Regions from separate parts of the Nocardioides kongjuensis genome, predicted to be linked through region 1. Evidence: riboswitches for the same ligand, from Rfam matches in the RefSeq annotation. Region 1 holds a riboswitch; the other holds the start of a gene.
What was found. A riboswitch is a leader RNA that binds a small molecule or an ion and turns the genes downstream of it on or off. The one in region 1 is predicted to bind FMN.

Region 1 (15,403 bases):
CGCATGCCCGCGAGGTCCTCGATCTTCTCGGCGGTGCCGGGGCGCGCAGCGAAGCGGAACTTCGAGCGCCCGAAGCCGAGCTGGAGCGACTCGGCCGCAGCCGAGTGCGAGTCGAGGAGCAGGTCGCGGCCGGTGATGCCGGCGTCGAGGGTGCCCTCGCCGACGTACAGCGCGATGTCGCGCGGACGCAGGTAGAAGAACTCGACCTCGTTGTCCGGGTCGATCTTGGTGAGCTGCTTGGAGTCCAGGCGCTGGGCGTAGCCCGCCTCGCGGAGCATGCCGGAGGCAGCCTCGGACAGGGCCCCCTTGTTGGGGACGGCGATCTTGAGCATGTGCGTTACCTCAGAGGTGTGCGTAGACGTCGTCGAGCGAGAGGCCGCTCGCGATCATGAGGACCTGGGCGTGGTACAGCAGCTGGCTGATCTCCAGGGCCGTGGCGTCCTTGCCCTCGTGCTCGGCGGCCATCCAGGACTCAGCGGCCTCCTCGATCAGCTTCTTGCCGATCGCATGGACGCCGGCGTCGAGCTGCCGGACCGTGCCGGATCCCTCGGGCCGCGTCTGTGCCTTCTCGCTGAGCTCTGCGAACAGCTCGTCGAACGTCTTCACGGGAGGTCAGCCTACGGCGTGGCCGCAGCCCGACCGCCGCCGGTCTCAGCCCGTGTAGCCGCGCGAGCGGATCCTCTTCAGCGTGGCCGCGGTCTGCAGGGCCGCCGAGGCGGCCTCGTAGCCCTTGTCCTCGCAGGATCCCTCGAGGCCGGCGCGGTCCAGCGCCTGGGCCTCGTCGTCGCAGGTGAGGACGCCGAACCCGATCGGGGTGTGGTGGTCGAGCGAGACCCGGGTCAGGCCGTCGGTGGCGGCACTGCAGACGTACTCGAAGTGCGGCGTGCCGCCGCGGATGACCACGCCGAGCGCGATCACGGCGTCGTACGACGGCGCGAGGGCCGCCGCGGTGACGGGCAGCTCGAAGGTGCCGGGGACCCGGACGACGACGGGCGCCTCGACCCGATGGTCGGCGAACGCGCGCTGGGCGCCGGCGATGAGGCCGTCCATGACCTCGGTGTGCCAGCTCGCCGCGACGACCGCGACCCGCAGGTCGTGGCAGTCGGTGGGGGCGATGTCGGGGGCGCCGTGTCCGGCCATGTCAGTTGACTCCTTCGAGGTCGAGGTCGGGCAGGTCGTGGCCCATCCGGTCGCGCTTGGTCAGCAGGTAGGCGAGGTTGTGGCCGTTGGGGTGCGGCGTGAGCGGGACCCGCTCGGCCACGGTGATCCCGTAGTCCTCGAGCGAGGTGACCTTGTCGGGGTTGTTGGTCAGCAGCCGCACGTCGGAGACGCCGAGGTCCTTCAGGATCTGGGTGGCCGCGCCGTAGTGGCGGGCGTCGGCGGGCAGGCCGAGGTCGAGGTTGGCGTCGACGGTGTCGCGACCACCGTCCTGCAGCTGGTAGGCCTGCAGCTTCGCGACCAGGCCGATCCCCCGGCCCTCGTGGCCGCGCAGGTAGATGACGACACCGCGGCCCTCCTCGACGATGCGGTCCATCGCCTCGTTGAGCTGGGGACCGCAGTCGCAGCGGCTGGAGCCGAACACGTCACCGGTCAGGCACTCCGAGTGCACGCGGGTGAGCACCGGGCCGCCCTCGGCGAGGGTCGCCGGGTCGCCGTACACGAGGGCGACGTGCTCGCTGCCGTCGACCGTGATGGTGTAGCCGATGGCGGTGAAGTCACCGTGGCTGGTGGGAAGGCTGGTCTCGGCCTCGCGGACGACGTGGGTCTCGACGCGGCGGCGGTAGCGGACGAGGTCCTCGATCGAGATCATCGCCAGGCCGTGCTCGTCGGCGAACGCACGCAGCTCGGGGGCGCGCTTCATGGTCCCGTCGTCGTTGACGACCTCGACCAGGACACCGGTCGGGGTCAGTCCGGCGAGGCGGCACAGGTCGACGGCGGCCTCGGTGTGGCCGCGGCGGACCAGCACGCCGCCCTCGCGGTAGCGCAGCGGGAACACGTGGCCCGGGCGGGTCAGCTCCCACGGCTCGGTCGCGGAGTCGGCGAGCACGCGCACGGTGTGCGCGCGGTCGGCGGCGGAGATGCCGGTGCTGACGCCGTCGCGGGCGTCGACCGAGATGGTGTACGCCGTGCGGTAGGCGTCCTTGTTGTGCGGGGTCATCAGCGGGATCTCGAGCCGGTCCAGCATCGCGCCGGGCATGGGCGCACAGATGACCCCGCTCGAGTAGCGGATCGTGAAGGCCATCAGCTCCGGCGTCGCCTTGCTGGCGGCGAAGATGATGTCGCCCTCGTTCTCGCGGTCCTCGTCGTCCACGACGACGACCGCCCTGCCCGCCGCGATGTCGGCGATCGCGCGCTCGACCGGGTCCAGTCGCACCGACATGTCAGTTCTCCTCGCTGCTGGCGCTGCTGGCGCTGGGGGTGCTGGTGTAGGCACGGACGAGCTTCTCGACGTGCTTGGCGATGACGTCGACCTCGAGGTTGACCTGGTCGCCGACGGCACGGAAGCCGAGCGTGGTCCGGGCCAGGGTCTCGGGGATCAGGCTGACCGTGAAGGTGTGGTCTCCGGCCTCGACGACGGTGAGCGAGGTGCCGTCGACGGTGATCGAGCCCTTGTCGACGAGGTAGCGGCCGAGCTCGGCGGGCATCTTGATCTCGACGAGCTCCCAGTGCTCGCTGGGCGTGCGGGCGACGACCTCGCCGACGGCGTCGACGTGGCCCTGCACGACGTGGCCGCCCAGGCGCTTCTCGGCGGTGACCGCCCGCTCGAGGTTGACCCGGTCACCCACGTCGAGCCGACCGGTCGTGGTCTTGGCGAGGGTCTCGGCCATCACGTCGGCGGTCCAGGTCGTGTCGGTGCGCTCGGCGACGGTCAGGCAGCAGCCGTTGACGGCGATCGAGTCACCGAGGCCGGCGTCGGACAGCGTCACGTCGGAGGCGATGGTGAGCCGGATGGCGTCCCCCTGGTCCTCGACGGCGGTGACGGTGCCGAGCTCCTCGACGATGCCGGTGAACATCAGGCGGTTCCTTCCTTGTCCCGGCCCTTGGTGGGCCTCATGATCATGCGCACGTTGGCCTCGGCGCCCTCGCCGACGACGGTGGTGTCGACGAGCCGGAGGTGCAACGCGTCGGCGATGGTGCCGATTCCGAGGTCGCCGACAGCCGAGCGGCCGGAGCCGAGCAGCATCGGGGCGACGTAGGCGACGACCTCGTCGACGAGCCCCGCCTGCAGGAAGGCAGCAGCCAGGGTCGGCCCGCCCTCGAGGAAGACGTGGTGGCGGTCGTGGTCGGCGTACAGGGTGCGGAGTGCCTCTGCGGGGTCCTGCGTGCGCAGGTGCACGGTGGGCGCGGCGTCGTCGAACACGCGGCGGTCCTCGGGGAGGTCGCGCTCCCCCATCACGACGCGCAACGGCTGCTCGCCGACCGGCTGGTCGTCGTCGCCGCGGACGGTGAGCTGCGGGTCGTCGACCTCGACGGTGTTGGTGCCGACGAGCATGGTGTCGCACAGGCCGCGCAGCAGGTGCGTGTCGCGGCGCGCGGCCGGCGAGGAGACCCACCGCGACGTGCCGTCGGCGGCGGCGCTGCGCCCGTCGAGGGTGGTCGCGAACTTCCAGGTGACGAAGGGCCGGCCGTTGCGGTGCGCGAACGTCCAGGACCGGTTGACCTCGGCGGCCTCGTCGGCGAGCAGGCCGGCGTCGACCTCGATGCCCGCCTCCAGCAGTGTCTCCATGCCGCCCGCGGCCTGAGGGTTCGGGTCGCGCTGGGCGATGACCACACGCGCGACGCCGGCGGCGATCAGCGCCCGGGAGCAGGGCCCGGTGCGCCCGGTGTGGTTGCACGGCTCCAGCGTCACGACCGCGGTCGCACCGCGAGCCAGCTCGCCGGCCACCTTCAGCGCCTCGACCTCGGCGTGCGGCGTACCGGCGCCGTGGTGGTAGCCCTCGCCGACGATGCTGCCGTCGGGTCCGAGCAGGACGCAGCCCACCCGCGGGTTGGGGTGCAGCGGCACCCCGGGGGTCACTGCCAGCGCGAGCGCACGACGCATCGCGTCGTACTCACGGGTGAAGCTCTCCGTCACCGGCCACCGCCTCTCGTCGTCCTGGACGCGGACTCCGGGGCTTGCCTGGCGTACGGCGGGCGCCCACTGCGGGGCGTCCGTCGGACACTCGTGCGTGCACTTCCCATCCGGACTTTGACCGTCGGTCCAGGAGTTCCACCTGGTCAACCGATCACTGGCTGCGATCGGGTCGCGGACTGTCACCGCCGGTTCGGATTTTCACCGACCCCAGAGCACGCGAGCTCTTGGGATCCATGGTGGCACACCGCGACACGCCGTGCGCCGTGGGTCCGGTCACTGGGACCTCCTGGCGGCCTCGGTAGCGTCGCTGCATGTCGTATCCCCCACCCCTCCACGACGGCGACGGCGAGGTCTCGGCCCGGGTGCGTCCCGGCACCGACGGCCCCGACCTCGTCTACCCCAACGGCAACCGGGTCCACTACCTGGCCCGCGGCGAGGCGACCGGCGGCCTGTTCGGCCTCTACCGCTGGGAGTTCTCCGAGGCGGTCAGCGGACCGGGCCCGCACTTCCACCGCAGCATGGCGGAGTCCTTCTACGTCCTCGAGGGCGAGGTCCGGATCCACACGGGCGCCGAGTGGGTGACGGCGCGGCCGGGCGACTTCCTGCACGTGCCGCCCGGCGGGATCCACGGCTTCCGCAACGAGTCCGGCGCCCCGGCGTCGATGCTGCTGCACTTCGCGCCGGGCGCGCCGCGGGAGCCCTACTTCGAGGGTCTCGACCGGCTGGCCCGGGGTGAGGAGTGGACCCCGGAGGAGTACGACGCGTTCATGCGCGAGCACGACAACGTGTGGGTCGAGGAGTCGTAGGGCCCTCAGGCCGACAGGATCAGCCCGCTCGTCGGCACGCCGGTGCCGGCGGTGACCAGCACGTGGTGCGCGTCGGCGACCGGGTTGACCGAGGTGCCGCGCACCTGGCGCACGCCCTCGGCGATGCCGTTCATCCCGTGGATGTAGGCCTCGCCGAGCTGGCCGCCGTGGGTGTTGACGGGCAGCCGGCCACCGAGCTCGATGGCGCCGTCCTTCACGAAGTCCTTGGCCTCACCGCGGCCGCAGAACCCGAGCTCCTCGAGCTGCATGAGGACGTACGGCGTGAAGTGGTCGTAGAGCACGGCCATCGGCATGTCGGCGGGGGTGAGGCCGGACTGCTTCCACAGCTCACGACCGACGACGCCGATCTCCGGGATCCCGATGTCGTCGCGGTAGTAGGACGTCATCACGAACTGGTCCCTGCCCGAGCCCTGTGCGGCGGCGGTGATGTACGCCGGCCTCTGGGCCAGGTCGCGGGCCCGCTCCGCCGAGACGACGACGAGGGCGACCGCGCCGTCGGACTCCTGGCAGCAGTCGAGCAGGTGCAGCGGGTCGGCGATCATCCGGGACGCCTGGTGGTCCTCGAGGGTGATCGGCCTGCCGTAGAAGAACGCGGCCGGGTTGGTGGCGGCGTGCCTGCGGTCGGCGACGGCGACGCGGCCGAAGTCCTCGGAGGTGGCGCCGTACTCGTGCATGTAGCGACGCGCCTGCATGGCGACCGTGGCGGCCGGCGTCGACAGGCCGAGCGGGTAGGTCCAGGCGTTGTCGAGGCCGTTGGTGTTGACCTGCGCGGCGGCCCAGCTGGACACCTGGCCGAACCGGTCGCCGGAGCGCTCGTTGAAGCCGCGGTAGGCGACGACGACGTCGGCGACGCCCGTGGCGACCGCCATCGCGGCCTGCTGGACGGTGGCGCAGGCCGCCCCGCCGCCGTAGTTGATCCGGCTGAAGAAGCGCAGCTCGGGGATGCCGAGCTCGCGGGCCACCGCGATCTCGGACGAGGTGTCCATGGTGAAGGTGACCAGGCCGTCGACGTCGGCGGGCGTGAGGCCACAGTCGGCGAGGGCGTGGCGCACGGCCTCGACGGAGAGCTGGAGCTCGGAGCGGCCGGACTCCTTGGAGAACTCGGTCGCGCCGATGCCGGCGATGGCGGCCTTGCCGGAGAGGGTGCGCTCGCTCATGCGGCCACCTTGACCGTGCCGATGACGTGGTCGCCGAGCGAGACCGAGCCGACGACCTCGATCGTCGCGACGCCGTCCTCCACCTCGGTCACCTCGCCGGTGAAGGTGAACGTGTCGTAGGGGTACGCCGGCGCGCCGAGCCGGATCGCGATGCCCCGGATCTGGACGTCGGGTCCGGCCCAGTCGGTGACGTAGCGCTCGCACAGCGCCGTCGAGGTGAGGATGTTGACGAAGATGTCCTTCGAGCCGGCCGCCTGGGCGATGTCGCGGTCGTGGTGGACGTCTTGGAAGTCGCGGGTCGCGATCGCGGTCGAGACGACCAGGGTCGGCGTGATGGGCAGGCTCCACTCGGGAAGCCGCTCCCCCACCTTCAGCTCGGCGCTCATCGGTCCACCTTCGTCCAGATCGGGAGGGTCAGGTCGTCGTCGATCACGTTCCAGCCGACGACCGCGCGGTCGCCGATCTCGACGGGACCGGTCATCTCGGCCACCATCCGCACGCCCTCGTCGAGGTCGAGCAGCGCGATGACCAGCGGCAGCTCCTTGCCGGGCACCTGCGGGGCGTGGTGGACGAGGTAGGAGAACACCGTCCCCTCGCCGGCGGAGACCACGTAGCCGCGGTCGAACGCGCCGCAGTCCGGGCAGGCCGGCCCGGGCGGGTGGCGCAGGACGCCGCACTGGTTGCACTTCTGGATCCGCAGCTCGCGGTTCGCCGTGCCCTCGAAGAAGTAGGCGTTGTCCCGGTTGACGACCGGGCGCACCGGGCCGCTCACGCGTCGGCCTTCGCGCGGGGGATGAACTTGAGCACCCGGAAGAGCATGGTCGCGACCCGCTCGTCGCCGACGTACCAGGTGTTGCGGGAGGTCACGAAGTAGCCGACTCCCATGCCGGTGACCTTCGGGCCGACGACCGAGTCGAGGGCGGTGGTGACCCGCACCTTCTCCCCCACCGTGAGGTAGCGGTCGTAGGACTGCTCGCAGTTGGTGCCGAGGACGGCGGTGAAGCCGGCGTCGGTGAGCACCCGCATCATCGAGTGCAGCGGGTCGTCCTCGGACGGCTTGCCGCCCAGCCCGTACATCGTCCACACCTGGGCCATCGACGGCGGCGCCTCGCCCGCCTCGAAGCGCGGGTTGTCGAGGCCCATCGCCTCCAGCCAGTTGTTGATCGTCGGCTGGTTGACCTCGTCGCGGGCGACCCGCTCGGCGGCCTCTCCCCAGCCCTTGATCCGCTCGGCCTCGGCCATCACCTTCTCGTGGACGGCGGCGGGAACGATCTCGACACGCTCGCTGGCGCTCGCTGCTCGATCACCGGCGGGGGCGCTCATCGCGGCACCCGCGGCAGGCCGAGGCCGAACATCGAGATCAGCTCGCGCTGGACCTCCTGGACCCCGCCGCCGAAGGTCAGCACGAGGTTCCGCTTGGCCTGCGCGTCGAGGTAGTCGACCAATTCCTTCGTCTCCTGTTCTCCTGCGTCACCGTGGCGGTGCACGAGCGAGATGAGGTCGGCGAGCAGGTGCTGCACCTGGTCGGAGGCGAACACCTTCGACGAGGACGCGTCCGCGACCTTGATCTCGCCGGCGGCCGCGGCCCGGGCGACCTCCCAGTTGAGCAGCTCGTTGACCCGGAACACCGCGGTGGCCCGGCCCAGCACCTCCCGCACGTCGGGAAGCTCGAGCACGCCGGCGGCGCCGGCCCAGCGCACGACGCGGTCGCGCAGGCCCTCGATCCGGCCCGCGGGGCCGAGCATGACCCGCTCGTGGTTGAGCTGGGTGGTGATCAGCCTCCAGCCCTGGTTCTCCTCGCCGACCAGCATGTCGGCGGGGACCCGGACGTCGTTGAAGTACGTCGCGTTGACGTGGTGGGAGCCGTCGGCGGTGATGATCGGGGTCCAGCTGTAGCCGGGGTCCTTGGTGTCCACGATCAGGATCGAGATGCCCTCGTGCTTCGGGGCGTCCGGGTCGGTCCGGACCGCGAGCCACAGGTAGTCGGCCTGGTGGCCGCCGGTGGTCCACATCTTCTGGCCGTTGACGAGGTAGTAGGGCTCGCCGTCGCCTTCGACGAGCCGCGCGGTGGTGCGCAGCGAGGCGAGGTCGGTGCCGGCGTCGGGCTCGCTGTAGCCGATCGCGAAGTGCACGTCGCCCTTGAGGATGCGCTCGAGGAAGAGGTCCTTCTGCTTCTGCGTGCCGTAGCGGATCAGGGTGGGGCCGACGGTCTGCAGGGTGACGGACGGCAGGTGCACGTCGGCGTACTGCGCCTCGTTGGCGAAGATCGTCTGCTCGATCTCGCCGAGCCCGTGGCCGCCGTACTCCTTCGGCCAGCCGACGCCCATCCAGCCGTCGGTGCCGAGGCGGCGGATCATCCGCTCGTACGTCGGCCCGTGCCGGTTCCACGCGCCCTCGACCGGGTCGGGGTCGTGGATGCCGTCGAACTCGGCCGCGACGCCACCGAAGTACGCGCGCAGCCGGGCCTTGAGGGCACGCTGGTCCTCGGTCAGCTCGAGGTTCTTCGCGCCGGCACCCTCGACGGGGACGTCGGCGGCCGTCGTGTCGAGCGCGTGGGCGAGGTCGGTGCCCCACGTGGTCAGCGCGACGAGGGGGTAGGTGATGTCGACGCCCATGCCGCCGTGGAGGTGGTGGCAGGTCCGCAGGGCGTACGGCGCGACCTGGCTCACCCAGTAGCCGGCGACCGCCAGGTCGTCCTCGGCCGGAAGTCCCTCGGCGACCCGCCACACGGCGTTGTCGGCAGCCAGGTCGAGGGTGCGCGAGGCGACGTAGACGTCGGCCATCTGCAGCGAGACGGCCTGGAACTCGGCGAGCGCTCGGCCGAACTGCTGGCGGCCCTTGACGTAGTCGGCCGTCAGGTCGCGCGCACCGGCGAGCACCCCGGCCGCGGTCACGGCGAGCCCGGCGCGGGCCAGGTCGCGCAGCCGCGCGGCGGCGCCGTCGGCGAGCGGCTCGGCGGGAGCGCCGTCGAGGACGACGGTGTGCTGCGGGGTGGCGCTGGACGCGCTCGCGGGCAGCAGGGTGACGCCGGGGCCGGTGGGGTCGACGAGCACGACGACCTCCTCGTCCCCGTCACGGGCGGTCACGAGCAGGCGTGCGGCCCGCTCGGCGTGGGTGACGGCGAGCTTGCGGCCGCTCACGGTGCGGTCGGCGTAGCGCGCCTCGCCGCGCAGCGCGGGCGTGACGACCAGCTCGCCGGCGGCGATGCCCGGGAGCAGCTCCTTGCGCTGGGCGTCGGTTCCGTGGTCGGCCAGGGTGAGCGCGCCACAGCACAGGGTCTCCCAGACCGGCACCTGGACGGCCGCCCGGCCCGTCTCGCGGAGGAGGACGGCGACCTCCGCGAGCCCGAGTCCTTCGCCACCATGCTCCTCGGGAACCGGCAGCGAGGTGAGTCCGGCTCCGGCCCAGGCCGCCCAGGCCCGGGCGTCGGAGTCGCGCTCGAGCACCTCGCCGACGACGGCACGAACTGCGTTGATCGCCTCTGCATCCACAGGGAAACTGTAACGTGTTCTAGTCTGGCCCGCATGGGTGCCGTCTCACTGATCGACGTCGCGCGCCGCCGCGTGGAGCTGCCACAGACCCGGATCCCGTCCGGACGGATGGTGGAGCTGCCCGGGCGCGGCGGGTCGACGTACGTGACCGACACGCCGGGGCCGCACCCGGAGTCGCCGACGATCGTGCTGCTGCACGCTCTCGGCACGACCGGCCTGCTGACCTGGTTCCCCGCGATCGAGCCGCTGTCGCGCCGCTTCCGCGTCGTCACGCTCGACCAGCGCTGGCACGGGCGCGGCATCCACAGCGAGCAGTTCAGCCTCGTCGACTGCGCTGACGACGTCGCCGCACTGATCGACGTGCTGGGCCTGCACGACGTCATCGTCGGCGGCTACTCGATGGGCTCGATCGTCGCCCAGCGGGTGTGGCGCCAGCACCCGTCGCTCGTGCAGGGCCTCGTGCTCGGCGCGACCACCGACCGCTTCCAGCTCACCCCCGCCGAGCGCGGCTTCTTCCTCGGGATGGGCTCCACGATGGTCGCACTGCGCGGCGTGTCGCGGTCGCGTACGGCGGTTCGCGCCGCCCGGGCCGCCGCGCGCGGCGTCGACCTCGAGGTCTCCGACCTGCACGAGTGGGCGCTGCGCGAGTTCCGCTCCACCAGCCCGTGGGCCGTGGGCCAGGCGCTGGCCGCGCTCGGCCAGCACCACTCCCGACCGTGGCTCTCGCGGATCGACGTACCGACCGCGGTGGTCGTGATGATGCGCGACCGGGTGATCCCGACCCCGCGTCAGCTGGCGCTGGCCCGGGCGATCCCGGGGGCGACCGTGCACGAGGTCGACGACGGGCACGCGGGCTGCGTGCTCGGCGCCGAGAGGTTCGTGCCCCGCTTCGTCGAGGCGGCCGCGACCGTCAACGCGCGGCGTCGGGACTTCCAGCGGCATCGACCGCCGCGCTGAGCCGGGCCAGCTCGGCCGGGAAGTGGCGCACCAGTGCGTCGGTGTCGGGCATCGACTCGCGGCAGGCGATCGCACCGACGTGCATCTGCCCGGCGTTCGACATCACCGTGACGTTGAGGCCGGCACCGTGGAAGACCGGGCCAAGGGGGCACAGGGCCTCGATCCTGGCGCCCATGAAGTAGAGCGGGATCGGCGGGCCGGGGACGTTGGAGATGACCAGGTTGTGCACGACCGGGTGCTTCTCGGCGAGACGCAGGTTGGCGTAGGCGCGCACGGCGAGGCCGAAGGTGCGGGGCGCGGCGAACTCCGCCCAGTCCTGGAGCGCGTCGGCGCTGATCGCGTTGTGGTGCTCCTTCGCGTGCTGGTTGCGCTCGGCCAGCATCTGCAGCCGCTCGAGCGGGTCGTCGATGTCGGTGCCGAGCTTGGTGAACAGCGCGGAGACCTTGTTGGCGCCGGTCGAGCGGCGCGAGCTGTCGCGCACGCTGACCGGGACCGTCGCGAGCAGCGAGGAGTCGGGCAGCTCGTCGCGCTCCTCGAGGTAGGCACGCAGGGCGCCGCCGGAGACGGCGAGGACGACGTCGTTGACCGTCGTGCCGGTGACCTTCTTGATCCGGCGGATCTCCTCGAGGTCGAGGTCGGCCATCGCGATCGAGCGGTGCGAGGTGATGGTGCCGTTGAAGGAGGTCCGCGGAGCCGAGAACGGCGCCGCCATGGCGGTCCCCTGCCGGGCGCGGCCGATGCTCTTGGTGACCAGCTGGGCCGAGGGCTTGAGCACCTTGGCCAGCGTGACCGGGCGGGTCGCCGTACCGATGACGGCGCGGCCGAGCAGCTCCCCACGGCCGGGGTCGCGCGGGTGCGGGGCGTGCTCGGGAACCAGCGGCGGCGAGTCCGGCTCGAGCGAGCACAGGTGCGAGATCAGGTTGGAGCCGGAGACCCCGTCGACGGTCGCGTGGTGCATCTTGGCGAAGACGACGACCTTCTCGTCCTCGGGCTCGCCGTCCTCGCCCGCCGGCCGGTAGCCCTCGATGACCCACATCTCCCACAGCGGGCGCGACCGGTCGAGCGGCAGCGACGCCAGGTGGGCGCACAGGTCCATCAGCTCGGCGTACACGCCCGGCGTCGGCAGCGCGAGGCGGTGGACGTGACGTTCGATGTCGAAGCCCTTGTCGCGCACCCAGACCGGGTGGTCGAGCCCGAGCGGGACGCCGCGGACCTTGCGGGTGAACCCGGGGACGTCGCGGACGCGGACGTCGATCTCACGCTGCATCGCCCCGAAGGTGTACGGCGTCGTCATGGTCGCCGGGTCGAGCACCATCACCGCGCACACGTGCATGAGCTGAGCGGGCGTCTCCAGGTAGAGGAAGCTCGCATCCAGTCCCGACAGCCGATCCATTGCTGACCCCCATGAAAACTAGAACGGGTACCAGTTTCTCACAACGAGCCGGATACCCTCGCGTCATGGGATTCGTACGGCGCCAGCTCGTCACCGCGGCGCTGACTGCCAACGCCATCCGCCCCGTCCCCGGCTTCCGTGCCGGCATCCCGGCCTTCTTCGCGGGCTGGCTGACTGGTGAGCTGGCCCCGCACGTGCTCGGCCTCACGGTCGCCGACGCCGCCGCCCACGCGACCGGGTCGCGACGCGACTGGCGCGGGCTGGCCCTGGCCGGCCTGTCGAGCGCGGGGCTGGCCTACCTCGTCAGGCAGAGCCGGCAGGCGGTCGACGACGCCGAGACCGCGCTCGTCGAGGGTCTCGGGGTCGAGTACGTCGAGCAGCTCGACGCGCGCCCGACACCCGCCGACCTCGCAACCCCGTGGCGGCGTCTGGCCAACCCGTTCGCGTTCGGCCGGGCGGCCCGCAGAGCGGGGATCGAGGTGCACCGCGACATCCCCTTCGCGCCGTACGGACGGCGGGGCCTGCTCGACGTCTACACCTCGGAGGTGACCCCGGCCGCCGGCGCGCCGGTCCTGCTGCAGGTGCACGGCGGCGGCTGGACGATCGGCAACAAGGACCAGCAGGGCCTGCCGCTGATGCAGCACATGGCGGCCAAGGGCTGGGTGTGCGTGGCGATCAACTACCGCCTCGCACCGCGCGACCCGTGGCCCGCGCAGATCGTCGACGTGAAGGCCGCGATCGCGTGGATCCGCGAGCACATCGCGGAATTCGGCGGCGACCCGTCGTACATCGCGATCACCGGCGGGTCCGCCGGCGGCCACCTCACCGCCCTCGCGGCGGTCACCCCGAACGCCCCCGAGTTCCAGCCCGGCTTCGAGTCCGCCGACACCGCCGTCCAGGCCGCGGTCCCCTACTACGGCGTCTACGACCTCGCCGGAGCGAGCGGGCTGCGCACCGCCGAGCTGATGCGCGACAAGTTCCTCGCCCCGATCGTGTTCAAGAGGTCGCCGCGCTCCGAGCGCGAGGTCTTCGAGGAGGCCAGCCCGCTGCTGCGGGTCACCGCCGACGCGCCGGACTTCTTCGTGATCCACGGCTCGCGCGACACCCTCGTCGACGTCGGTCAGGCGCGTGCGTTCGTGGCGGCGCTGCGGTCGACGTCCAAGCGCACGGTGACGTACGCCGAGCTGCCGGGCGCCCAGCACGCCTTCGACATCTTCCCGTCGATCCGCTCGCAGCACCTCGTGCGCGCCACCGACCGGTTCCTGCACTGGCACTGGAACGGGTGGCGGCGGGAGCGGCACTCCTCACCGCGGTGAGCGGCGCGGCGCCCCCAGGCCAACTGGTCAGGAACGAAGAAGCAACCGCACCATCCGTCCTCCTACGCTCGTGGCGAACCCGATCGAGAGAGGAAGACCGATGGCGAGCAACAGCACGTTCAGCGACGAGGAGAAGGCGGCCATGAAGGAGGCCGCCGCGGAACGGCGGGCGGCCGCGAGCCGCGGCACGGGCGCCAAGAAGGCCCAGGCCGACCTGGCGGACTGCCTGGACAAGATCGCCGCGATGGACGACGCAGACCGTGCCATCGGCGAGGCGCTCCACGGCATCGTGACCACGCACGCGCCCGACCTGGCCCCGAGGACCTGGTACGGGATGCCGGCGTACGCCAATGCCGACGGCAAGGTCGTGGTGTTCCTCAAGAGCGCGGGCAAGTTCAAGATGCGCTACGCGGAGGTCGGCTTCCAGGAGTGGGCGCACCTCGACGACGGCGACATGTGGCCCACGGTCTTCGCCGTGGCGACGATGAGCCCGGGCGTGGAGGAGAGCCTCACCGCCCTCGTGAAGAAGGCCGTTCGCTAGCGCGGCAGCCCGAGGATCCGCTCGCCGGCCACGTTGCGCAGGATCTGGGTGGTGCCGCCCGCGATGGACAGGCAGCGCGTGTTGAGCTGCTCCCAGACGTCGGCCGCGAGCGGGTCGCCGGCCTCCTTGCCGATGGCGCCCAGCAGCGCGAGGTCGTCGCCCTGGAGCTTGACCACCAGCTCGGAGGAGTCCTGGCGGCTGCGTACGCCGAGGAGCTTGGCGACGCTCGACTCGGCGCCGGGACCGTGGCCTCCGAGGGCGCGCAGCGTGGTGCGGACGCCGAGCAGGGCGCAGACGGTGGCGAGGGCCACCTGGCGGCCGACCTCGACGCGCCCGACCGGGCCGAGGTCGCGGGAGGCGGCGAGCTCGACGGCGCGCTCGACGCTCTTGGTGAGCCGGGCGCTGGCCATGGCGACCCGCTCGTTGGCGAGCGTCGTGCGGGCCAGCCTCCAGCCGTCGCCCGGCTCGGCGACGACGCACTCGTCGGGGACGAAGACCTCGTCGAGGAAGACCTCGTTGAACAGCGCCTCGCCGGTGATCTCACGCAGAGGGCGGACCTCGATGCCCGCTGCCCGCATGTCGACGAGGAAGTAGGTGATGCCCTTGTGCTGCGGGACGTCGGCGTCGGTGCGGGCCAGGCAGATGCCCCAGTCGGCGCGCTCGGCGACCGAGGTCCACACCTTCTGGCCGGTCAGCGACCAGCCGCCGTCGACCTTCACCGCGCGGGTGCGCAGCGAGGCGAGGTCGGAGCCGGAGCCGGGCTCCGAGAACAGCTGGCACCAGGTCAGCTCGCCGAGGAGCGAGGGCCGCACGAACCGCTCGCGCTGCGCGTCGGTGCCGTGGGCGAGGATCGTCGGGACGGCCCAGCCGGCGATCACCAGGTCCGGGCGCACGACGCCGGCACGGGCGAGCTCCTGGTCGATGACGATCTGCGTGGTGGGGTCGGCGCCCAGGCCGTAGGGCGTGGGCCAGTGCGGCGTCAGGTAGCCGGCGTCCACGAGCGCCGCCCGCTGCTCCTCCGTGGGGAGGGCCGAGATCCGCTCGGCGGTGGCGCGGGCCTCCGGGCGGACCGCCTCGTCCCGTCCCTCCAGGTCCACGTCGACCCGGCGCCGTACGCCGGCCACGGCGGCCGCCGTCACCCGCTCGGCCGCGGCGTCGGCGGAGCCGACGAGGGCGCGCAGGGTGAGGGCGCGACGCAGGTAGAGGTGGGCGTCGTGCTCGTAGGTGAAGCCGATGCCGCCGAGCACCTGGATGCAGGCCTTGGCGACCTCGACGGCACCGTCGAAGCAGGTCACGTGGGCGACGTCGACCGCGAAGGCCCACTGCTCCTCGTCGGCCGCCCTGCCGTCGAGCACCGTCGCCGCCGAGGCCGCATCCCAGGCCGCCGCGGTGACCGCCTCTGCTGTCTCCAGCATCTGGGCGCACAGGTGCTTGATCGCCTGGAACGCGCCGATCCGCTGACCGAACTGCTCGCGGACCTTGGCGTAGTCGACGGCGGTCTCCAGGCACCAGCGGGTCACTCCGGCCGCCTCGGCGGCCGCGAAGGTGATCGCGGTGCGCCGCGCGGCCGGGTCGGCGAGTCCGGGACCGGTGCCGCGGGCGTGCCGCGCGGAGAGGTCGATGCCGGGCTCGGGGGTGCCGCGGCC
Region 2 (15,403 bases), 1.6 Mb from region 1:
ATCGGTGGGCCTGTAGGTGGTGTCCACGCCATCAGTCTCCCATCGCCCCTGCTCGCGCCGCGGCGCGAGCAGGGGCGTCGCCGGGTTGTCTGACAGTTGGTGTCCGCAGAGGCGATTCGGGTACCAAGGAGTGATGGCCTCAGCACCTCGGACTCGGGACCCGTGGCTCGACAACGCGAAGATGGGCCTGGTCACGCTCGTCGTGGTCGGGCACCTGCTCGCGCTGCTGCCCTCCGACGGACCCGGCGGGCGGACGTACGACTTCGTCTACCTGTGGCACATGCCGGCGTTCGTGTTCCTGTCCGGCTACCTGTCGCGGGGGTTCGGCTACACCCCCGCGCGGCTGTGGCAGCTGGTGACCACGCTGCTGGTGCCGTACGTCCTGTTCGAGGGTGCGCTGGCCTGGTTCCGGATCAACGTGGGGCACGAGCACCTCTCCGACCTGTGGACCGACCCGCACTTCCCGCTGTGGTACCTGCTCGCGATGGTGGCCTGGCGGCTGGTGACCCCGCTGCTCCGGCCGCTGCGGGGCGGCGTGCTGGTCGCGGTGGGCCTGAGCGTCGCCGGTGGCTTCCTCCTCACCGGGGACTGGACCCGCTGGCTGGACGCCCCGCGGATCGTCGGCTTCCTTCCGTTCTTCGTGCTCGGCCTGAAGGCCACGCCCGAGGCGCTGGAGTGGCTGCGTGGCCGGTTCGCCGCGGTGGTCGGCGTCGCGACCTTCGCGGCGCTGTGGGTCGCCGCCGGCTCGCTCGACGAGTGGGCCAGCCGCGACTACCTCTACCAGCGGCCGTTCGCGCTGCTCGACGACCCGACCTCGACCGCGGTCCTGACCCGGCTGCTCGTGCTGCTCGCCGGTGTCGCCGGCGCGCTGGCCTGGCTGAGCGTCGTACCCCGCATCGGCGGCTGGTTCACCCGGATGGGCTCGGCGACCCTGGTCGTCTACCTGTTCCACGGCTTCCTCGTGAAGGAGCTGGAGTACCTCGGCTTCATCGAGTGGGCGCACGACCGGCCCTGGCTCGGCCTGCTCGCCGCGGTCGGCATCGGCGTCGCGGTGGCGCTCGGCCTGGCCGCACCACCCGCGCGCCGTGTGCTCGAACGGGTCGTCGACCCCTTCGACGTCGCCCACCGGCGGGTCCGGGAGGCGGTGCAGCTCACCGGGGTCGTCCACGAGCAGGAGTGGGAGACCACGGACGCGGGCCTCGTGGCCGCGGGCCGGTAGCCTTCGAGCATGCCTCTCACCACGGACCGACCCTCGTGAGCGCCGGCCTGTTCGGTCTCCTCGACGACGTCGCAGCCATCGCCAAGATGGCCGCCGCGTCGATGGACGACGTGAGTGCCGCGGCCGGCAAGGCCACCGCCAAGGCCGCCGGCGTGGTGATCGACGACACGGCGGTCACGCCGCAGTACGTCCAGGGCGTCGCCGCCACGCGTGAGCTCCCGATCGTGAAGAAGATCGCGATCGGCTCGATCCGCAACAAGCTGCTGATCATCCTCCCGGCGTCGCTGCTGCTCAGCCAGTTCCTGCCGGACCTGCTCCCCATCATCTTGATGATCGGCGGCACCTTCCTCGCCTACGAGGGCGCCCACAAGATCTGGCACGTGGTCTCCGGCCACGACGAGCACGAGACGCCCGTCGCCGAGGTCAGCGCCGAGGCCGAGAAGGAGCTGGTCTCCGGCGCGATCCGCACCGACCTGATCCTGTCCGCTGAGATCATGGTCATCGCGCTGGCCTCGGTCGAGGACGAGTCCTTCTGGACCAAGCTCGCCACCCTGCTCGTCGTCGCCGTCGTCATCACCGTGGCCGTCTACGGCGTGGTGGCGCTCATCGTGAAGATGGACGACGCGGGCCTGAGCCTCGCGCAGCGCTCCTCGGCGTTCGCGCAGCGGCTGGGCCGCGGCCTGGTCGCGTTCATGCCGCGACTGCTGTCGATCATCTCGATCGTCGGCACCGTCGCGATGCTCTGGGTCGGTGGCCACATCCTGCTCGTCAACCTGCACGAGGCCGGCTGGTGGGACGCGCCGTACGAGTGGGTCCACGGCATCGAGCACGACGTCGAGCACGCCGTGCACGGCGTCCTCGGCAGCGCCCTGGCCTGGCTCGCCAACACCGGGATCTCCGCGGTGATCGGCCTGGTCGTCGGCTCGGTCGTGGTCGCCGTCGTGCGGGTGCTGCCGTTCACCGGCGACAAGGACCCGATCGAGCGGTACGACGACGGCGAGCCCGCCGCGCACTGACCTCGGTCAGGCGCGGCAGGCCCGGCCGCGGGCTCAGAGTGCGGGGAGCCGGACGGTCGCGTCCAGCGCGTTGGCCAGCTCGCGGCCCTTCGTCTCGAAGTGGCGGCGGAAGTAGTCCAGGTGCTCGTCGTGCTCGTGGAAGTGGTGCGGCGTGAGCACCGCGGAGAACACCGGCACGTCGGTCTCCAGCTGGACCCGCATCAGCGCGTCCACGACGCTGGACGCGACGAAGTCGTGGCGGTAGATGCCGCCGTCGACGACCAGGGCGGCGGCCGCGACGCCGGCGTACCGGCCGGACAGGGCGCGTCGTCGTACCTGCAGCGGGATCTCGAACGCACCGGGCACGTGGACGACGTCCACGGCGTAACCGCGCTGCTCGAGCTCGGTGGTGAACGTGGTGACGGCGACGTCGACGATGTCGGCGTGCCAGCGGGCCGCGACGATGGCGACGCGGGGGGCGGTGGGTGACATGGGCTCTCCTCTTCGCGTGTCACCCAGGGCGTGACGACGCGCGCGAGGCCCGTCGCGTTCTCTTCCATCCGGACTGTGACCGTCGGCTCCGGAGTCGCACCGGATCTGCTGACCCGCCCCGGTCGTGACCGGGCCGGCGCTCGCGGGCTCGGTCGCCCCGGATCGGCCGGGACGCCCTCACCGCCGGTGGGGAGTTCCACCCCGCCCTGAGAACGTACGGCGTCAGACTACTGGCCCCGCGCCGCGTGCCGGTCGCGTGCCCGCCTGATGCCCACGAGCCCCGCCGCCACGAACGGCACCGGTGCCAGCGCGGCGACCAGGCCGCCCTGGCGGCCCACCGTCCGGATGGAGGCGGCGCCGACCACCACGTCGGTCAGGTCGCTGGCCAGCGCCGTCGTCGCCCAGCGGGTGAGGTCGGCGTCGGGTGCGAGCACGGTGCCGGCTCCGAGCACCAGGTCGCGGACCCCGATCGTGCGCAGCAACAGCTGGAACGACGGGTCGTCGTTGCGGCCGACCAGCCGCGGCGCGGCCAGCATCGTGACGCCCACCGCCATCCGTAGGGCGCCGAGGCCACGGGCCACGCTGGTGTCCGCCATGGCAGCAGGCTAGGACACGCCCCTGGTGGTGACCTCGGGAGTCGTCCGGGCCGCGGCGTGGGCACGCGGCCCCAGAAGTCTGGGGAGCGCGCACCACCGGAGGATCTGGGGCACCGGAGAACCCGCCCGCTTGGGATGGTCGGCGTACCGGCGCGACGGACAGCATCTCGTGCCATGACATCCGCCACCTCCCCGACACCTGCGACGACCGCGACCCCACCGCTCGCCCGGACCGCCGCCGACCGGACGCTCAGCATCGCCGTCGCCTGCGTGGCGACCGTGATGCTGATGCTGGACGTCAGCGTGGTCAACACCGCACTCGACGACATCGCGGCCGGCCTCGGGGCCAGCCTGTCCGGGCTGCAGTGGGTGATCGACGCCTACACCCTGCCGCTGGCGGCCGTCGTCCTGTCCGCCGGCTCGATCGCCGACCGTGTCGGCCGCAAGCAGGTCTTCCTCGGCGGCATGGTGCTGTTCACGGCCGCGTCCGCCGCCTGCGCCGTCTCACCGGGCATCGGCACCCTCGTCGCGGCCCGTGCCGTCCAGGGCATCGGCGCGGCGGTGCTGTTCGCCACCGCCCTCGCCCTGATCTCCGAGGTGACCCCGACGGCTGAGGAACGCGCCAGGGCGCTCGGCGTGTACGGCGCGTCGATCGGAGCCGCCTTCGCGATCGGCCCGTTCGTCGGCGGGGTGCTGACCGACGCCATCGGCTGGCGGGCGATCTTCTGGTGCAACGTGCCGATCGGCCTGCTCGCCCTCGCCCTGGCCCGCCGGGTGCAGGAGAGCCGGGACCCGCAGGCGCGGCGGCTCGACGTACCAGGTCAGCTGGCCCTCGTCGCCGGGCTGTTCCTCCTCGTGCTCGCCCTGCTGCGGGGCAACGAGGACGGCTGGGGCAGCGGCCTGGTCGCGGGGTCGCTGGCCGGCGCCGCGGTCGCCCTCGGGGCGCTGGTCGTCATCGAGCACCGCTCGCGGGCGCCGATGCTCCCGCTGCGGCACTTCCGGCAACCGGCCTTCAGCGCACCGCAGGTGCTGGTGTTCGGCATCTCGGCGTCGTTCTTCGCCGGCTTCCTCTACCTCACGCTCTACCTCCAGGGGGTCGTCGGTCTGAGCCCGTTGCAGACCGGGCTCGCGTACCTGCCCGGCACCGCGCTCGTCTTCGTCGTCTCCGGCACGACGGCCGGGCTGATGACCCGGTTCGCCCCTGCCGCCCTGGCCGTCGTCGGTCTGCTGCTCGTCGCTGCCGGGATGGCGGTCTTCGCCTGGACCACGCACGCGGACTCCGGCTGGGCCTCGATCCTGCCCGGCTTCCTGCTCGCCAGCGTCGGCACCGGGCTGTTCAACCCCTCCGGCAGCGCCCTCGCCCTCGCCGCCCTCCCGCCCGAGCAGAGCGGGCTCGCCGCCGGCGCGAACGACACCTTCCGGCAGACCGGTCTGGCCGTCGGCGTCGCCTGGCTCGGCACCTTCGTCCCCGCCGCCGGGCCGTACGGCGCCGACGCCGCCGGGTTCGTCGACGGGCTGCACCACGCGGTGCTCGCGGGCGCGGTCGTCGCGCTCGGGTGCGCGGTGGTGGGCGGCGTGCTACTGCGGGCGGGGCACGGGCGTGGCGGAGCGGTGGAAGGACATTCCCGATGATTCCCCGGCCCTCGGAGCACGCTTGTAGGGTGTCCTACGTCATGCGCGGGAGATCCCGACGATGCGCAGATGCGCCGCAGGACCCAGCTGTCACACGACACTCGAACCTCGAGGATCACTCATGGACTACAAGGTTGCTGACCTGAGCCTGGCCGAGTTCGGCCGCAAGGAGATCGAGCTCGCCGAGCACGAGATGCCCGGCCTGATGGCGATGCGCGCCCGCTACGGCGCCGACCAGCCGCTCAAGGGCGCCCGGATCGCCGGCTCGCTGCACATGACCATCCAGACCGCCGTCCTCATCGAGACGCTCACCGCCCTCGGCGCCGACGTGCGCTGGGCGACGTGCAACATCTTCTCGACCCAGGACCACGCCGCCGCGGCCGTCGTCGTCGGCAAGAACGGCACCGTCGACGCCCCCGCCGGCACCCCGGTCTTCGCCTGGAAGGGCGAGACCCTGGCCGAGTACTGGGACGAGGCCGAGAAGGTCTTCGACTTCACCGACGCCGACGGCAACAAGATCGGCCCCAACATGCTGCTCGACGACGGCGGCGACATCACGCTGCTCGTCCACAAGGGCGTGGAGTTCGAGAAGGCCGGTGCCGTGCCGGGCCAGGACTCGACCGACAACGAGGAGTACAAGGAGGTCCTCCGGGTCCTCGCGCGCTCGCTCGACAACGACCCGCAGCGCTGGACCAACATCGCCAACGGCATCAAGGGCGTCACCGAGGAGACCACCACCGGTGTCCTGCGCCTCTACGACCGCTTCAAGGAGGGCTCGCTCCTCTTCCCGGCGATCAACGTCAACGACTCGGTCACCAAGTCGAAGTTCGACAACAAGTACGGCTGCCGCCACTCGCTCATCGACGGCATCAACCGCGGCACCGACGTGATGATCGCCGGCAAGACGGCGGTCGTGTGCGGCTACGGCGACGTGGGCAAGGGCTCCGCCGAGTCGCTCCGCGGCCAGGGCGCTCGCGTCATCATCACCGAGATCGACCCGATCTGCGCGCTGCAGGCGGCGATGGACGGCTACGAGGTCAAGCGCCTCGAGTCGGTCGTCGACTTCGCCGACATCTTCATCACCACGACGGGCAACTTCGACATCATCCGCGTCGAGCACTTCGAGAGGATGAAGAACCAGGCCATCGTCGGCAACATCGGCCACTTCGACAACGAGATCGACATGGCCGGCCTCGCGAAGATCCCGGGCATCGTCAAGGACGAGATCAAGCCGCAGGTCCACCAGTGGATCTTCCCCGACGGCAAGAAGGTCATCGTCCTCTCCGAGGGCCGCCTGCTGAACCTCGGCAACGCGACCGGCCACCCGTCGTTCGTCATGTCGAACTCCTTCACCAACCAGGTGCTCGCGCAGATCGAGATCTTCACCAAGACCGACGAGTACCCGATCGGCGTCTACGTGCTCCCGAAGCACCTCGACGAGGAGGTCGCCCGCCTCCACCTCGACGCCATCGGCGTGGAGCTGACCGAGCTCAACCAGGCGCAGGCCGACTACCTCGGCGTCCCGGTCGAGGGCCCGTACAAGTCGGAGCACTACCGCTACTGACCAGCTACTGAGCAGTACGTCGACGAGGCCCGGCACCGTGGTGGTGCCGGGCCTTCGTCGTGCCCCCGCCTAATATTGCGGGCGTGACCCCGCCCAGCAGCGCGCCGTACCCGACGAAGGGACGCGTCCTCGTCGTCGACGACGACGCCCCGCTCGCGGAGATGCTCGGCATCGTGCTGGGGCAGGAGGGCTTCGAGAGCCGGGTCTGCCCGCGGGGCGACCTGGCGCTGGCGGCGTTCCGCGACTACAAGCCCGACCTGGTGCTGCTCGACCTGATGCTGCCCGGCAAGGACGGCATCGACGTCTGCAAGGAGATCCGCGCCGAGTCCGGCGTCCCGATCGTGATGCTGACCGCCAAGGGCGACACCGTCGACGTGGTGGTCGGACTGGAGTCCGGGGCCGACGACTACGTCGTCAAGCCGTTCAAGCCCAAGGAGCTCGTCGCCCGGATCCGAGCGCGGGTACGCCGTACCGAGGCGGTCCCGCAGGAGGCGCTCGCCATCCGAGACGTCGAGATCGACGTGGCCGGGCACGCGGTGACCCGTGGCGGCGAGGAGATCTCGTTGACGCCGCTCGAGTTCGACCTGCTGCTGTGCCTGGCGCGCAAGCCCGGCCAGGTGTTCACCCGCCAGGCGCTCCTGGAGGAGGTCTGGGGCTACCAGCACGCCGCGGACACCCGCCTGGTCAACGTGCACGTGCAGCGACTGCGCTCCAAGGTCGAGCACGACCCCGAGCACCCCGAGATCGTGCTGACCGTGCGCGGGGTCGGCTACAAGGCCGGCTCGGCCCAGTGATCACAGGTGCTTGAGGCGCTCCGCCGCTGCTGGGGGTGGCTCGCACCCCGGCTGCGCCGCGCACTGACCTTCTGGCGGCGCTCGATCCAGGCCCGGGTCGTGGCGAGCACGGTGGTGCTGTCCGCGGTCGTGGTCAGCGGCGTCGGCTGGATCCTGCTGCAGCAGACCCGTGACGGCCTGCTGCGGCACCGCTCCGAGGTCGTGCTCGGCGAGGTCGACGCCGAGGTCGCCGACGCCCAGGACCGCCTCGAGGCGGCGTCGGGACGCGAGGTCAACGCCAGCCAGCAGCAGCGCGACCTGGTCGACCCGATCATCGAGCGGGGCGCGAGCCGGGGGTACGCCGTCGTGCTGGCCGGGCCCGAGGGGGAGGACCCGGCCCTGCGCACCGGCGGCGGCGAGTACACCAGCGGCCTCGACCTGATCAGCATCCCCACCTCCCTCGAGGAGCACTTCGACGCCCCGCGCCGGGCGACGGCGTGGACCTACACCGAGATCGTGCGCACGACGGGCGCCGGCTCCGACGCGAGGACCACCCGGGAGCCGGGGATCGTGGTCGGCTCCCAGGTCCAGCTGCCCTCGGACGGCAAGACCTACACGCTCTACTTCCTGTTCCCGCTCTCCGAGGAGCAGGACACCCTCGACCTGGTGACCCGGGCGCTGCTGACGGCGGCCGGGCTGCTGCTCGCGCTGGTCGCGGGCCTGACCTGGCTGGTGACCCGGCAGGTGGTAACCCCGATCCGGCTGGCCCGGCGGGTCGCCGAGCGGCTCGCGGCCGGGCGGCTGCAGGAACGGCTGCAGGTCACCGGCGAGGACGACATCGCGCGCCTGGCGTACTCCTTCAACCAGATGGCGACCAGCCTCCAGCGCCAGATCCGCCAGCTCGAGGAGCTCAGCTGGGTCCAGCGCCGGTTCGTGTCGGACGTGTCCCACGAGCTGCGCACCCCGCTGACGACCGTGCGGATGGCCTCCGACGTCCTTCACGACGCGCGCGAGAGCTTCGACCCGGCGACGGCCCGCTCGGCGGAGCTGATGCAGGCCGAGCTCGACCGGTTCGAGAACCTGCTCGTCGACCTGCTCGAGATCAGCCGCTTCGACGCCGGCGCCGCGGTGCTCGCCACCGAGAACGTCAACCTCGGCGACCTCGTACGACGGGTGGTCGAGGCCGCTCAGCCACTGGCGGACCAGCGCGGGATCCGGGTGCAGGTCGTCGAGCCGGGGCACCCCGTCCAGGCCGACGTCGACGTGCGCCGGATCGAGCGGATCGTGCGCAACCTGGTCACCAACGCGATCGACCACGCCCTCGCCGACGACCCGACCGAGGCGGTCATCGTGCGCCTCGAGTCGGACGAGGAGGCGGCCGCGATCACCGTGCGCGACCACGGGGTCGGCCTGGCGCCCGGCGAGGCGTCGATGGTCTTCAACCGCTTCTGGCGCTCCGACCCGGCCCGCACCCGCACCAGCGGTGGCACCGGCCTGGGCCTCGCGATCGCGCAGGAGGACGCGCACCTGCACGGCGGCTGGCTGCAGGCGTGGGGCAGGACCGGTCAGGGGGCACAGTTCCGGCTGACCGTGCCCCGGCACGCCGACGGCACGCTGCGGCACAGCCCGCTCCCGCTGGTTCCCGAGGACGCGATGTCGAGCGACGCCGCCGTCGTGGTCGGGCCCGCGGGCGTCGTACCCGAGGGGGAGGAGTGATGACCCGCCTGCGCGCCGTCGTGGTGCTCGTGCTCGCCCTGGCGGTGCTGTCCGGCTGCACGTCGCTCCCGACCTCCGGCCCCGTGGTCCAGAGCCGCGGCACCGACCGCGGTGACACCCGCCGGGCCAGTGACATCGACGCCCGGCCCCCGGTCGAGGGTGCATCGCGCACCGAGGTGGTCGCCGGGTTCCTCGACGCGATGACGGCGTGGCCGGTGCAGACCAGCGTCGCGAAGCAGTACCTCACCAAGGAGGCCGCGGCCGGCTGGAACCCCGAGCAGGAGACGATCATCTACAGCGACTCGCTGCCCGTGCGCGAGAGCGGGGGCTTCGTGTCGGTGTCCCTGACCGCCGCCGACCGGCTCGACTCGGTCGGGGCGTGGCGGGGCGCGATGGGCGCCGAGGAGCTGACCCTCGACTTCAAGGTCACCGTGCAGGACGGGGAGTACCGGATCACCGACCCGCCGGACGCGCTCGTCGTGCCCGCCTCGTGGTTCCGGCAGCGCTACCACCAGGTCTCGCTCTACTACTTCGACCCGGTCGCCAAGATCCTCGTCCCCGAGCCGGTGTTCGTGCCGGAGGGCGACCAGCTCGCCACCAGCCTCGTCGCCGGCCTGCTCGCCGGTCCGCCGCCACTGGCCCAGGGCGTGGTGCGCTCGTTCCTGCCCTCGGGGCTGTCCGTGGGGCTGTCCGTGCCCGTCAGCGACGCCGGCGTCGCCGACATCTCGCTCGTCGGCGAGGCCCAGTCGGTCACCTCCGAGCAGGCCGGCCTGATGCTCGCCCAGCTCGCGTGGACGCTGCGCCAGGACCCGTCGGTCACCGCACTGCGGGTCAGCGTCGACGGCTCCCCGCTGCCGCTGCCGGGCGGTGTCGCGCAGTACTCCGTCGACGCGGCCGCCGCCTACGGCCCGGCCGGCCCCGGCGGCGGCAAGACGCTCTACGGCATCAGCCAGGGCCGGCTGGTCTCCGGCGCCCAGGACACCGACCTCGACCCCGTCACCGGCGTGTTCGGCGACGAGGGGGCAGGTCTCACCGCGATCGCGGTCAGCCCCGACAACGAGGAGGTCGCCGGCGTCGACGCGGGTGGGCGCCGCGTCCGCCTCGCCCACGTCCAGCAGTCGACCTCCGAGCCCGCCGCGCAGGTGCTGCTCGACGGCGGCAGCTACGCCCGCCCGACCTGGGACCACGCCGGACGGCTGTGGGTGCTGGAGCGCAGGGCGAGCGGCGCGGTCGTGTGGTTGTACGACGGCGCCCAGCTGCGCACCGTGAGGGTCCCCGGCATCACCGGCACCCGCGCCCGCAGCCTCGTCGTCAGCCGCGACGGCACCCGCCTGGTCGGGGTGGTCCGGGTGAGCGGGCAGGGCGACGAGGTCGTCGGTGCCCGGGTGTTCCTCAACGGTCGCGGCCAGGTCGCCCGGGCGGGCCGGCCGTTCGTCGTACGCGCTCCCGAGGGCAGTGCCGTCATCGACATCGCCTGGGCCAGCCCGGTCCGGGTCGCGCTGCTGACCGCGAGCGTCCCCGGCAACCTCTACGAGGTCGACGTGGTCGCCGTCGACGGCGCCACGGTCGGCGTCGACGTCCTGTCCACCATCGTCACCGGCGAGGTCCTCGGGCTGGCTGCCTCGCCCGTCGAGGACGCGCCGATGTACGCCGTCTACGCCCGCCAGTACGTCGACCTGGTGCGCCAGGAGGACCACGAGGCCGGGCCGGGAGGGCTCTCGGAGCTCGACTACGCGGGCTGAGCACCGAGCTGAGCACCGAGCTGAGCACCGAGCTGAGCACCGAGCTGAGTCTCCACAGGCTCCCCGGCGCCGGTTGCCCGGGTGGGGGTGGCCTGCTGAGGTGGGCCGGTGGCCACCGCGCAGCTGATCGACGGGTTCGTCGACCTGGTGCTCGGCTCGCGCTGCGTGGGCTGCGACCGGCCCGGGCGCCCCTGCTGCCCGGCCTGCCGCGACCTGTGCCGGCTGCTGGCCACCCAGGCCGTGCCGCACTGGCCGACGCCCTGCCCGGCGGGGCTGGTGCCGACCTACGCGGTGGGGGACTACGACGGCCTGCTGCGTGACCTCGTCCTCGCCCACAAGGAGCGCCGGGTGCTCGCCCTCGCCCGGCCCCTCGGTGACCTGCTCGCCGGGTCGGTCGGGGCCGCGGCACCGCCGGGCCCGCTGGTCCTGGTCCCCGTGCCGTCGCGTGCCACGACCGTGCGCCAGCGCGGCCACGACCCCACCCTCGCCATGACCCGGGCCGCCGCCGCGCTGCTCGGCGCCGAGACACGGGTGGCCCGGCTGCTGCGGCTGCGCCCCGGTGTCGTCGACCAGGCCGGCCTCGACGCCGCCGGCCGCTCCGCCAACCTCGCCGGCTCGATGACGGCGCCCGCGCACGCCGTACGACGCCTCGCGCGGCGCTGCCCCCGCGCCCACGTCGTGGTGTGCGACGACGTGCTCACCACCGGCGCCACGCTGCGTGAGGCACAGCGCGCGCTGGAGGCCGCCGGGGTGCCCGTGCAGGCCGCGGCGGCCGTCGCCGCGACCCGGCGCCGGAACCCCGCCAGATGAAGGGTCTGAACTTCGGGCCAAGCCTTTCGCCGTCACCACCGACGGACTAACGTCTGGTCATGGAGTCCGCCCGGGTCCGTGGTTGCGTCGCCCAGGCCGGGCGCGAGCCCAGCCGGGTGCGGCAAGCCGATGCCAGTCGCAGGCGAAACGGTCCACGTAAGCCGGCCCCCGGGCCGGTGATCACGGTGCGGCTTAGTCGTCAGTCCTGCCTCGGCCCGGACGTCAGATACGTCCGGCCCCGGGAGAGGGCCGGTAGTGGCAACAAGCTGCGGAAGCCCCAGCAGGCGGGTGTGGGGACGAAGACCAGGTCGGCCGGGCGGACTCCGCCATTTCGCGCTCGCTTCGCTCGCGCATGTCGCGCCGCCTGCCAGCGCCGTTTCTTCCTCCCCCGCTCGCTCGTTCCTCGCTCGCTCCTCCGTGCAGGAACGGCGGGCGGCGCGACGATGGCGCCCTGGCGCTCGCTTCGCTCGCGCGCCGGGCGTCGCCCCTTGAGTTCGTGCTGGTCGAGCAACGGGCCAGCACACCGGCTTCCTGCCTGGGCGGCAGGAGTACCCATCACGCCGAAATCCCCTTGGAGGTAACTGATGGATGTTGTGGTCACCGGACGGCACTGCGAGATCTCGGACAGGTTCCGGGAGCATGCCGCGGAGAAGCTCACCAAGCTGGAGAAGCACGATCACCGGATCATCCGGGTCCATGTGGAGGTGGACTGCGAACCCAACCCCCGCCAGCACGACCAGGCGGTGCACGTCGAGCTCACGGCCTTCTCCAAGGGGCCGGTGATCCGGGCCGAGGCCGCCGCTGACGACAAGATGGGTGCGCTCGACCTCGCGCTCGACAAGATGGCCGCGCAGATGCGCAAGGCCGCCGACCGCCGGCGGGTCCACCGCGGCCGTCGTACGCCGGTCTCGGTCGGCAAGGCGCTCTCCGACGTCCCGACCACCGTGGTCGAGGAGGACAGCGACGAGGTCGCGATCGACCGGCAGGTCGGTCCGATCACGGTCACCGGCGACGGGCCGCTCGTGGTCCGCGAGAAGACCCACCCGGCGAGCCCGATGACTCTCGACCAGGCGCTCTACGAGATGGAGCTGGTGGGCCACGACTTCTACCTGTACGTCGACAAGGAGAGCGAGCGTCCGGCCGTCGTCTACCGCCGCCGCGGCTACGACTACGGCGTCATCTCGCTCGACATCGGGAGCGTGCAGGACTGATCTCCCCAGCATCGTGCAGCGCTCGAAACCGGACTGGACCGGCACTCACTCGGGAGGTCGTGTCATGATGCCGCCGTGGCGGATGGTACTTCGCCGGCCGCAGCACCGGGACAGCCCGTGAGCGAGCCGGTACGTGTGGTGGTGGTCGACGACCAGGAGCTGTTCCGGCGTGGGCTGACCATGCTCCTGGGCATCGAGGACGGCATCGAGGTCGTCGGCGAGGCCAGCAACGGCATCGACGGCGTCAGCCTCGTGGTCAGCAGCGTGCCCGACGTGGTGCTGCTGGACGTCCGGATGCCCAAGCAGTCCGGGATCGAGGCGTGCGTCGCGATCAAGGAGGCGGTCCCGATGACGAAGATCATCATGCTGACCGTCTCCGACGACGAGGCCGACCTCTACGAGGCGGTCAAGAGCGGTGCCTCGGGCTACCTCCTCAAGGACTCCTCCATCGAGGAGGTGGCCCAGGGCATCCGCGTCGTCGCCGACGGCCAGTCGCTGATCAGCCCGTCGATGGCGGCCAAGCTGATCGACGAGTTCAAGACGATGTCGAAGCCCGACCGCACCGCCGGCCCGGCCCTCAAGCTCACCGAGCGGGAGCTGGAGGTGCTCCGGTTCGTCGCCCGCGGCCTGAGCAACCGCGACGTCGCCGCACAGCTCGCGATCAGCGAGAACACCGTCAAGAACCACGTCCGCAACATCCTCGAGAAGCTCCAGCTGCACTCGCGGATGGAGGCGGTCATGTACGCCGTGCGCGCCAAGCTGGTCGAGCTGGAGTAGTCGGGGCACTGCTCGCGCGCGCTGCACGGATCCCCGGAAGTCCCTGACCGGTGTGACCCCAGGGACAGGTGGGACGGCGGCGGCTGTCGGCGGCGGCTCCTAGGGTGGGCCCGTGCCCACCACGCAGTCGCTGTCGCTCGCCCAGGCCCGCCGCATCGCACTGGCCGCGCAGGGCTTCCTCGACCCGGCCCACAGCGCCCCGACGCTGCGCACCTTCGACCGCACCCTGGCCCGCACCGGGGTGCTGCAGGTCGACAGCGTCAACGTCCTGCAGCGCGCCCACTTCATGCCGCTCTACTCCCGGATGGGGCCCTACGACGTCCAGCTGCTGCAGCGGGCGGCGAGCGGGCGCAACCGGCGCGTCGTCGAGTACTGGGCTCACGTGCAGGCCTTCATGCCGGTCGAGCTGTGGCCGGCGATGCGGCACCGGATGGACGACTACCGGGCACGGCGCGGCAAGTGGTTCACCGTCGAGGAGGGCGACCAGCTCGAGGCGGCGCTGCTCGCCGAGATCACCGACCGCGGCGCCAGCACCGCGCGCGAGCTCGACGACGGACTGCCGCGCACGAAGGACCACTGGGGCTGGAACTGGTCGCGCACCCGCCGGATGCTCGACTACCTCTACATGACCGGGGAGCTGGCCATCGCGGGCCGCAACAGCCAGTTCGAGATCCGCTACGACCTGCCCGAGCGGGTCCTGCCGGCAGCGGTCCTGGACGCGCCGGCGATGACCGCGGCCGAGGCCCACGTCGAGCTCGTACGACGAGCGGCCCGGTCCCACGGCGTGGCCTCGGCCAACTGCCTGGCCGACTACTACCGGATCCGGGTCGGGGAGGCCCGGGCCGCGGTCGACGAGCTCGTCGCGGCCGGCGAGCTGGAGCCGGTCGAGGTGCAGGGCTGGAAGCGTCCGGCCTACCTGCACACCGAGGCGCGGCTCCCGCGCCGCATCGGCGCCCGGTCGCTGCTCAGCCCGTTCGACCCGGTGGTGTGGGAGCGCGACCGCGCCGAGGCGCTGTTCGACTTCTTCTACCGCATCGAGATCTACGTCCCCGCCGAGCAGCGGGTGCACGGCTACTACGTGCTGCCGTTCCTGCTCGGCGACCGGATCGTCGGCCGGGTCGACCTCAAGGCAGACCGGGTCTCCGGACGGCTGCTGGTGCAGTCGGCGTGGTCGGAGCCGCACGCCCCCGCCGAGACCGCGGGCGAGCTCGCCGCCGAGCTCGAGCGGCTGGCCGGTTGGCTCGGCCTCTCCGAGGTGGTGGTCGCGCCCAAGGGCGACCTCGCCCCGGCCCTCATCGCCGAGGTCAGCGCACCCGCAGCCTCCTGAGCAGCCTGAGCTGGGCGTTGCCGAGCCCCACGAACCTCTCCACCGCCATGCCGGCGGGCGGGCCGAGGGGGACCAGGCGCTGGGTGGCGACGGTCTGCGACTCGGTGTACTTGCGCATGCCCTCCGCGCCGTGGCGCCGACCCAGGCCGCTGTCGCCCATGCCGCCCATCCCGGCCTCGATCGATCCGGCCGCGGCGGCTGCGCCGTCGTTGACGTTGACCGAGCCGGCCCGGATGCGCTGAGCGAGTGCCTCCGCACGGGCGGCGTCGCGTGACCAGATGCTCGCGGAGAGGCCGTAGCGGCCCTCGTTGGCCTTCTCGATCGCGTCGAGGTCGGTGGCGACGCGGTAGAGCGAGATCACCGGGCCGAAGGTCTCCTCGAGGCAGACCGGCATGTCGGCGGTGACGCCCTCGAGCACGGTCGGCTCGTGGACCAGCGGGCCGAGGTCGGGCCGCGCCCGGCCTCCGGTCAGCACCCGAGCGCCCGACGCCACGGCGGAGGCAACGTGGGAGGTGACCGCCTCGAGCTGGGCCGGGGAGGCCAGGGAGC

Region 2: another riboswitch for FMN. It lies ahead of BJ958_RS00245 (6,7-dimethyl-8-ribityllumazine synthase); the one in region 1 lies ahead of ribD (bifunctional diaminohydroxyphosphoribosylaminopyrimidine deaminase/5-amino-6-(5-phosphoribosylamino)uracil reductase RibD).

What each region holds. Positions count from the first base shown of each region.
Region 1 covers NZ_JACCBF010000001.1:1,640,852-1,656,254, forward strand. The annotation lists gene hisG (ATP phosphoribosyltransferase) at 1-332, opposite strand, end outside; gene BJ958_RS07945 (phosphoribosyl-ATP diphosphatase) at 343-606, opposite strand; gene ribH (6,7-dimethyl-8-ribityllumazine synthase) at 652-1,140, opposite strand; gene BJ958_RS07955 (bifunctional 3,4-dihydroxy-2-butanone-4-phosphate synthase/GTP cyclohydrolase II) at 1,142-2,380, opposite strand; gene BJ958_RS07960 (riboflavin synthase) at 2,382-3,014, opposite strand; gene ribD (bifunctional diaminohydroxyphosphoribosylaminopyrimidine deaminase/5-amino-6-(5-phosphoribosylamino)uracil reductase RibD) at 3,014-4,042, opposite strand; FMN riboswitch at 4,166-4,295, opposite strand; gene BJ958_RS07970 (cupin domain-containing protein) at 4,387-4,881, shown strand; gene BJ958_RS07975 (lipid-transfer protein) at 4,887-6,059, opposite strand; gene BJ958_RS07980 (MaoC family dehydratase) at 6,056-6,445, opposite strand; gene BJ958_RS07985 (OB-fold domain-containing protein) at 6,442-6,831, opposite strand; gene BJ958_RS07990 (FAS1-like dehydratase domain-containing protein) at 6,828-7,382, opposite strand; gene BJ958_RS28975 (acyl-CoA dehydrogenase family protein) at 7,379-9,550, opposite strand; gene BJ958_RS08000 (alpha/beta fold hydrolase) at 9,584-10,507, shown strand; gene BJ958_RS08005 (WS/DGAT/MGAT family O-acyltransferase) at 10,461-11,900, opposite strand; gene BJ958_RS08010 (alpha/beta hydrolase) at 11,966-13,216, shown strand; gene BJ958_RS08015 (iron chaperone) at 13,317-13,757, shown strand; gene BJ958_RS08020 (acyl-CoA dehydrogenase family protein) at 13,754-15,403, opposite strand, start outside.
Region 2 covers NZ_JACCBF010000001.1:43,730-59,132, forward strand. The annotation lists gene BJ958_RS00230 (hypothetical protein) at 1-27, opposite strand, end outside; gene BJ958_RS00235 (acyltransferase family protein) at 134-1,219, shown strand; gene BJ958_RS00240 (DUF808 family protein) at 1,255-2,235, shown strand; gene BJ958_RS00245 (6,7-dimethyl-8-ribityllumazine synthase) at 2,269-2,706, opposite strand; FMN riboswitch at 2,759-2,924, opposite strand; gene BJ958_RS00250 (hypothetical protein) at 2,934-3,302, opposite strand; gene BJ958_RS00255 (MFS transporter) at 3,477-4,934, shown strand; gene ahcY (adenosylhomocysteinase) at 5,056-6,498, shown strand; gene mtrA (MtrAB system response regulator MtrA) at 6,582-7,292, shown strand; gene mtrB (MtrAB system histidine kinase MtrB) at 7,299-8,987, shown strand; gene BJ958_RS00275 (LpqB family beta-propeller domain-containing protein) at 8,987-10,729, shown strand; gene BJ958_RS00280 (ComF family protein) at 10,838-11,539, shown strand; gene hpf (ribosome hibernation-promoting factor, HPF/YfiA family) at 12,124-12,750, shown strand; gene BJ958_RS00290 (response regulator) at 12,868-13,527, shown strand; gene BJ958_RS00295 (DNA glycosylase AlkZ-like family protein) at 13,640-14,854, shown strand; gene BJ958_RS00300 (succinic semialdehyde dehydrogenase) at 14,832-15,403, opposite strand, start outside.